Regions from separate parts of the Aeromicrobium sp. UBA7512 genome, predicted to be linked through region 3. Evidence: riboswitches for the same ligand, from Rfam matches in the RefSeq annotation. Region 3 holds a riboswitch; each other region holds the start of a gene.

Region 1 (2,258 bases), on a different contig from region 3:
GGGTGCGCCACGGCGTCACCACGAGGCGGTGCGCTCCGTGCGCGCGGACCTCGTCGAACAGGCGGGCGTCGAGCCGGCCGTCGGGCACCGGCAGGTGCCACGCGATGCGGCCGTCGACCTGCTCGATCCTGCCAAGGTCCGGGGGAGCGCTGCTCACCCGGGTGCCGGGGTGGGGCTGCGACGGCGAGGTGAGCAGCGCCGCGCCGCCGCCGGGCAGCTCGTCGACGTGCCAGGGCGACTTCGCCCGGGCTCCCGCGAGCTCGACGAACCGCGAGGCGAGCGCTGCGAGGGCCTCCGCGGCGGCGGGCAGGGGGACCACGGGCCCCCACGATTTGCTGCCCACACGGACCTGGGCGGTGTCCGCGTCGAGGGCGACGAGTCCCAGGTCGAGGTCCCGGTCGAGCACGTCACCACGCCCGTCGTCGAGGACGAACAGGAAGCGCCCGGCCAGGGCCGCGAGGCTCGGCTCGGCGCAGAGCCGGCGGTCGAGCTCCTCGACGACGGGCCGCAGGTCCGCCCTGCCGCCGGACCGTCCGGTGAGCGGTGAGGCCATGACGTTGCGGATGCGCTCGTGCGACGTCGAGGGCATCAGGCCCGTGGCCATGACCGCGTCTACGACGGCGTCGGACAGGCAGCCGTCGTCGTGCGGGATCGCTCGCGCCTGCAGGTTGGCACGGCTGGTCAGGTGCACCGTGGCGTCGCCGTGGTCCCGGGCGACGTCGAGGAGCCCTCCGAGGGCGTCGACCGACACGGCACCGCCCGGGATGCGGACCCGGATCAGGGCGCCGTCGTCGGCGATCCACGGGCGCAGCAGGCCGGGGCACAGGTCGCGTCGAGTCCGTCCGGTCACCCGGTCATGGTGTCAGGCACCCTCCTGGCGACGCATCGGCGGACGGGCTGCTACGTTCGTGGCGCCAGTCAAACTCAGCGATGAGCCAGGGAACCCGGTGAGAGTCCGGGACTGACGCGCAGCGGTGAGGGTGACGGGCGGGGCACGAAGCCACTGGACCGAGAGGTCTGGGAAGGCGCTCCGTCCGGTCGATCCCGAGTCCGAAGACCTGCTGGCCCTCACGGCGACCGCCGTTTGGTCCACCGGGCTTCGCGAAAGAGCCCCAGACCTCGAAGGACCGCGTCCGTGCGTACTCCATCCCGTCGTCCCCTCGTCCTGCTCGTCGGTGCCGCGCTCGCGCTGAGCGCCTGCTCGAGCAGCGATGCCACCCCCGATGCCGAGACCGCCGCGGGCTACCCGCGCGAGGTCGAGAACTGCGGTCGCACCACCGCCGTCACGGCCCCTCCCGAGCGCATCGTGTCGCTCAACCAAGGTTCGACCGAGATCCTGCTGTCCCTCGGGCTCGCCGACCGCATGGCCGGCACGTCCACCTGGACCGATCCCGTCATGAAGGGCCTCGAGGAGGACAACGCGAAGGTCGAGCGCCTCGCGGACAGCGCGCCCTCGATGGAGCGGGTGCTCCAGACCGAGCCCGACCTCGTCACCGCCTCGTTCGCGAGCGTGCTCGGCCAGGGCGGCGTCGGCTCGGCGGACGCCTTCGAGAAGCTCGGCGTCCCCACGTACCTGTCGCCCGCCGAGTGCGAGGGCAAGGAGAACGAGGGCGACGGCGACGGCGCGCGCACCGGCGTCCTCGAGATCGACACGATCTACCGGGAGGTCACCGAGCTCGCCGAGCTGCTCGACGTCGAGGCGCAGGGCGAGGAGCTCGTCGCCAGCCTGCAGGACCGGGTGGCCGCAGCGTCCGCGAAGGCGCCGGAGGACGAGGTCACCGTCCTCTACTGGTTCGCCAACAGCGAGGCGCCCTACATGGCCGGCTGCTGCGGCGGGCCCGGCATCATCACCCGGGCCCTGGGCCTGAAGAACGTCTTCGACGACACGAAGTCCGAGTGGCCCCAGATCGGCTGGGAGACGGTCGCGGAGCGTGACCCCGACGTCCTCGTGATCGGCGACCTCACCCGCAAGAGCCAGACGGCCGAGACGGCGAAGGCCAAGATCGAGTTCCTCGAGACCAACCCGGTCACCCGCGAGATGACGGCGGTGAGGAACCGCCGCTACGTCGCCCTCACCGGCGCCGCCCTGAACCCCTCGATCCGCACCGTCGAAGGACTGGAGCAGGTCGCCGACGCACTGGCCGACTTCGGCCTCTCACGGTGACGACGACCCGGCGCGCCTGGTTCCTGGGCTCCGCAGGGCTGGCCCTGCTGGTGGCCTCGGCCTGCATCGCGGTCACGATCGGACCCTCCGACGT
Region 2 (2,258 bases), on a different contig from region 3:
CTCCCAGGGCGTCGGCGTTGCCGCGGATGAGCGCGAGGCGGTCGGGTCGTGGCTCGACGGCGATCGCCCGGGCACTGGGCCAGGCGCGCATCCACTCGACGCCGATCGAGCCGCTGCCGGCGCCCACGTCCCACAGCAGCTGGCCCGGGGCCGGCGCCAGCCGGGCGAGCGCACTGGCGCGCAGGTCGCGCTTGGTGATCTGGCCGGCGTGCTCGAACGCGTCGTCAGGCAGGACTCCCCCGGCCGCCCAGCCCGGGCCGGAGCCGCGAACCTCGACGGCCAGCAGGTTGAGGCGGGGCACGTCAGTGATGTCCCAGCCTCGCGCCGTCGACGTGGCCCGCGACTCGTCGGCGCCGCCGAGGTGGCCCAGCACGACGAGCTCGGAGTCACCCCAGCCGAGGTCGGTGAGCAGCGTCGCCACGGCCGCGGGGGTGGTCTCGTCACTCGACAGCACCAGCAGGCGCCGCCCGGCGGAAAGTGCCGGAACGATGAGCCGGACGTCGCGGCCGACCACGCTGACGACCGTGACCGTCTCGGCCGGCCAGCCCATCCGCGCCCGGGCCAGCGCGACCGACGACACCTCCGGGACGACGGTGACGCGGTCCGGACCGAGCAGCTCGAGCAGCGTGGTGCCGATGCCGGAGACGAGAGGATCGCCCGACGCGAGGACGACGACCGGCTCCCGCGCCTCGTCCAGCAGGGCGGGGAGCCGCTCGCGCAACGGGGAGGGCCACGCGACCCGTTCCTGCCCTGCAACCGCAGGGATCGCGTCGAGGTGGCGCCGTCCGCCGAGCAGGGTCGCGGCAGCCCTCACGAGGTACCGCGAGGACTCCGGCAGGCCATCCCAGCCGTCGGCCCCGACTCCGACGACGGTCACGTGCGCATCCATGGTCGAGCACCCTAACCCGACGCGTCCGTTGGTCGGGCCCCCTGCCCGAGGCCCGCCGGCGGCGTCTAGGGTGTGGGCGAAGGTTCGAGGTGCCCCACGGCCGATGGCCACGGGGAGAATCTGGGAAGCCGGTGAGAATCCGGCACAGGGCCCGCTGCGGTGACTCAGGCACAGACCTGGGAAGTCCGAAGACCGGCCTCGATCCGACCCGCGACGCTGCCCGCGTCGCGGACCGTCATGGCAGATCGAGCGGGAGCCCTACATGCCAACGCAGTACCCCTTTTGTGCCGTCGTCGGCTCCGACGACATGACCCTCGCCCTCACCCTCGTCGCGATCGACCCGCTGATCGGCGGCGTCCTGGTGCGTGGCGAGAAGGGCACCGCCAAGACCACCACCGTGCGTGGACTCGCCGACGTGCTGCCGCCGGTCCGCGCCTACCGGGGTGATCGGTTCTCCATCGATCCGGCGGACCCCTCCGCCGTCTCCCCCGACGGACCGTTCGACGCCGGGACGCCCGTCGACGAGCGCCCCGTCCGGCTCGTCGAGCTGCCCGTGGGTGCGAGCGACGACCGCGTCACGGGCTCGCTGAAGCTCGACTCGGCGCTGCGCGACGGCGTGGTCGAGTTCGAGCCCGGTCTGCTGGCCCGCGCCCACCGCGGCCTGCTCTACGTCGACGAGGTCAACCTGCTGCACGACCACCTCGTCGACCTGCTGCTGGACGCCGCCGCGACCGGCCGGGTGAGCGTCGAGCGCGACGGGGTCTCGGTCGAGCACGCGTCGCGGTTCGTGCTGATCGGCACCATGAACCCCGAGGAGGGTGAGCTGCGCCCGCAGCTGCTCGACCGGTTCGGCCTGACGGTCGAGGTCTCGGCGCCGCGCGAGCCCGCGCTGCGCGTCGAGGTCGTGCGACGCCGCCTGGCGTTCGATGCCGACCCAGCCGCTTTCGCGGCCGCGTGGGCCGACGAGCAGGACGCGCTGCGCGCACGCCTCGAGTCCGCCCAGGAGCTCATGGGCGACGTCGTCCTCGACGACGACGCGCTCACGACGATCGCCGAGATCTGCGCCGCGTTCGACGTCGACGGGCTGCGGGCCGACCTCGTCACCGCGCGGACCGCCGCGGCTCACGCGGCGTGGCAGGGGCGCACCCACATCACCCGCGAGGACGTCCGCGTCGCCGCGCGGCTCGCCCTGCCGCACCGCCGCCGTCGCAACCCGTTCGACGAGCCCGGCCTCGACGAGGACCGCCTCGACGACCTGCTCGGCGACGACGAGCCCGACCCGGGACCCGACGACGACGGCCCGGGTGGTCCGGACGGTTCGGGCTCGGATTCCCCCCAGGACGGTCCCGAGGACCAGCGCCCGGCTGAC
Region 3 (2,258 bases):
GAGACTCATGGGCACAGGCTAGTGGCGGCGGCCCACCACGACACGGCGAAGACTGGTACTCCTGAGGCATGGCCTTCCTGTCCTCCCTGCTGCTCGCGGTGCTCGCGGCGGTCACGCCCGTCACGCTCCCGCCGGCCGGCGGGGTCGCCGACTACCAGCTCGGCGGGGCGTACCGGCCCGCCTCGAAGGTGGACGTCGTCGTGCGCGATCGCACCGAGAAGCCCGCGCCCGGCGTGTACTCGGTCTGCTACGTGAACGCGTTCCAGACCCAACCGGGCAGCCTGCGCTGGTGGAAGAAGAAGCACCCGGGCCTGTTGCTGCGCGACGGCAGGGGACGCGTCGTGCGCGATGCCGGCTGGCCCGACGAGGTGCTGCTCGACCTGCGCTCCCCGGGCAAGCGCGCGGCCGCGGCACGTGTCATGCGGACGTGGTTCGCGTCCTGCGCCGACCGTGGCTACCGCGCCGTGGAGCCGGACAACCTCGACTCGTGGACCCGGTCGAAGCGGCTGATCCGGCGCTCGCAGGCGCGGGCCTACGCGAAGCGCCTCGTGACCGCCGCACATGCCGAGGGTCTCGCCATCGCCCAGAAGAACACCCCCGAGATCAACGGCCGCAGGCTCGGCTTCGACTTCGCCGTGGCCGAGGAGTGCGAGGTGTACCGCGAGTGCGGTCGGTACACGCGGATGTACGGCCGCCGCGTCATCGAGATCGAGTACACCGACAACGGCCGCCGCGCGTTCACGCGCGCCTGTCGCGCGCGCGGGTCGAGGATCTCGGTCCTGCTCCGCGATCGCGACGTCGTCCCGCGCGGCGCCAAGGGCCACGTCTACCGCACGTGCTGATCTCTGCCTCGAGGAGAGGGAAAGCGGGGGCTCCCGGCCTGTTAGAGTGCGCCTGAACAATCACCTTCCGCAGTGCCAGGGGAAGCCGGTGCGAATCCGGCGCTGACCCGCAACCGTGAGACCGCCCCTCGGGACGGCGAGCCGGAGCACCTGCCTGTCGGAACCGGCCACACGCTGTCGAGGAACGCAGCGGGCGGAGCTGATGGCATCGGCCCCTTCCCGTCCTGTGCAGCGGGAAGGAAACCCCCATGAGTACATCCCTGCGTCGACGCGCCCTCGCGGTGCTCGCAGGCGGCGCGGTCGCGGTCTCCACCGCCGTCGCCGTCGCCCCCTCCGCCTCGGCGGCCTCCACCCCGTCCACCTCGGCGGCGACGCGCTGGCTCGAGAGCAAGCTCGTGGGCGGCATCGTCACCTACGACCAGGCCGACTACAACGAGGACTGGAGCGAGATCATCGGCTACTCGCCCAAGCCCGAGTACGGCCTCACGGTGGACACCTTCCTGGCGTTCGACCGCCTCGGCGCCTCGGCGGCCACGCGCAGCGCGATCCTCGACGGACTCGCCGGCGCTGCCGACACCTACGTCGCCGGCTTCGGGATCTCTCCCGGTGCCGCGGGCAAGCTCGCCACGGCGGTCGTGACCGGTGGACGCGATCCCCGTGCGTTCGGTGGCCGCAACCTCGTCGCCGACGTCGAGGGCAAGACGATCGACGCGACCGGCGAGACGGAGGGCACCTACGGCGGCGTGGGCCAGGCCTGGGCCACGCGCGCCCTCGTCCTGTCCGGCAGCGCCGAGGCTGCGGGATCCCTCGACTTCCTGACGTCGAAGCAGTGCGCCAACGGATCGTTCCTCCAGGACTACGCGGCCGACTGCGGCTCCGCCATCGAGGTCGACTCCACCGCACTGGCGATCCAGGCGCTGGGCGATGCCGTCGCGAACGGGCACGCGGAGGTCGCCGACGAGCTGGCAGCCGCCGCTCAGGCACTCGCCGCCGCCCAGGCGGCCGACGGCTCCTTCGTCGGCAACGGCGTCCCGAACACGAACAGCACCGGCCTGGCTGCCGTGGCGCTGAGCCGCGCAGGTCGTGCCGCCGAGGCGACGAAGGCCGCCTCGTGGATCTCCCGCCACCAGGTCACCGAGGCCACGGGCGGGAAGCTCGCCTCGCAGACCGGCGCGATCGCCTACGACCGGGCAGCCCTGACCGCGGGCACCGCGGACGGCATCGACGAGCTCGCGATCGACCAGTGGATCCGCGCCTCGACGCAGGCGGCTCCGGCCCTCGCGGTGCTCTCGTCTCCGAAGGCAGCGGCATCCGTGCCGCGGTTCGCCCGCTCGGGTGGCACCGTCGCCGTCACCGCGAGCGGTCTCGCGGCCGGCTGGAGCAGCACGGCGCGTGTCGCCGGTGGCTCCACGGCCC

What was found. Region 3 has a riboswitch for cobalamin ahead of B2363_RS11405 (hypothetical protein). Riboswitches for the same ligand answer to the same signal wherever they lie in the genome.
Region 1: another riboswitch for cobalamin. It lies ahead of B2363_RS05200 (ABC transporter substrate-binding protein); the one in region 3 lies ahead of B2363_RS11405 (hypothetical protein).
Region 2: another riboswitch for cobalamin. It lies ahead of B2363_RS05230 (VWA domain-containing protein); the one in region 3 lies ahead of B2363_RS11405 (hypothetical protein).

What each region holds. Positions count from the first base shown of each region.
Region 1 is NZ_DLNK01000003.1:670,213-672,470, reverse strand. Features, by position in the region: gene B2363_RS05205 (nitrite reductase) at 1-850, opposite strand, end outside; cobalamin riboswitch at 900-1,080, shown strand; gene B2363_RS05200 (ABC transporter substrate-binding protein) at 1,136-2,164, shown strand; gene B2363_RS05195 (FecCD family ABC transporter permease) at 2,161-2,258, shown strand, end outside.
Region 2 is NZ_DLNK01000003.1:675,733-677,990, forward strand. Features, by position in the region: gene cbiE (precorrin-6y C5,15-methyltransferase (decarboxylating) subunit CbiE) at 1-877, opposite strand, end outside; cobalamin riboswitch at 960-1,104, shown strand; gene B2363_RS05230 (VWA domain-containing protein) at 1,152-2,258, shown strand, end outside.
Region 3 is NZ_DLNK01000007.1:89,129-91,386, reverse strand. Features, by position in the region: gene B2363_RS11415 (acyl-CoA dehydrogenase) at 1-9, opposite strand, end outside; gene B2363_RS11410 (endo alpha-1,4 polygalactosaminidase) at 69-842, shown strand; cobalamin riboswitch at 860-1,014, shown strand; gene B2363_RS11405 (hypothetical protein) at 1,091-2,258, shown strand, end outside.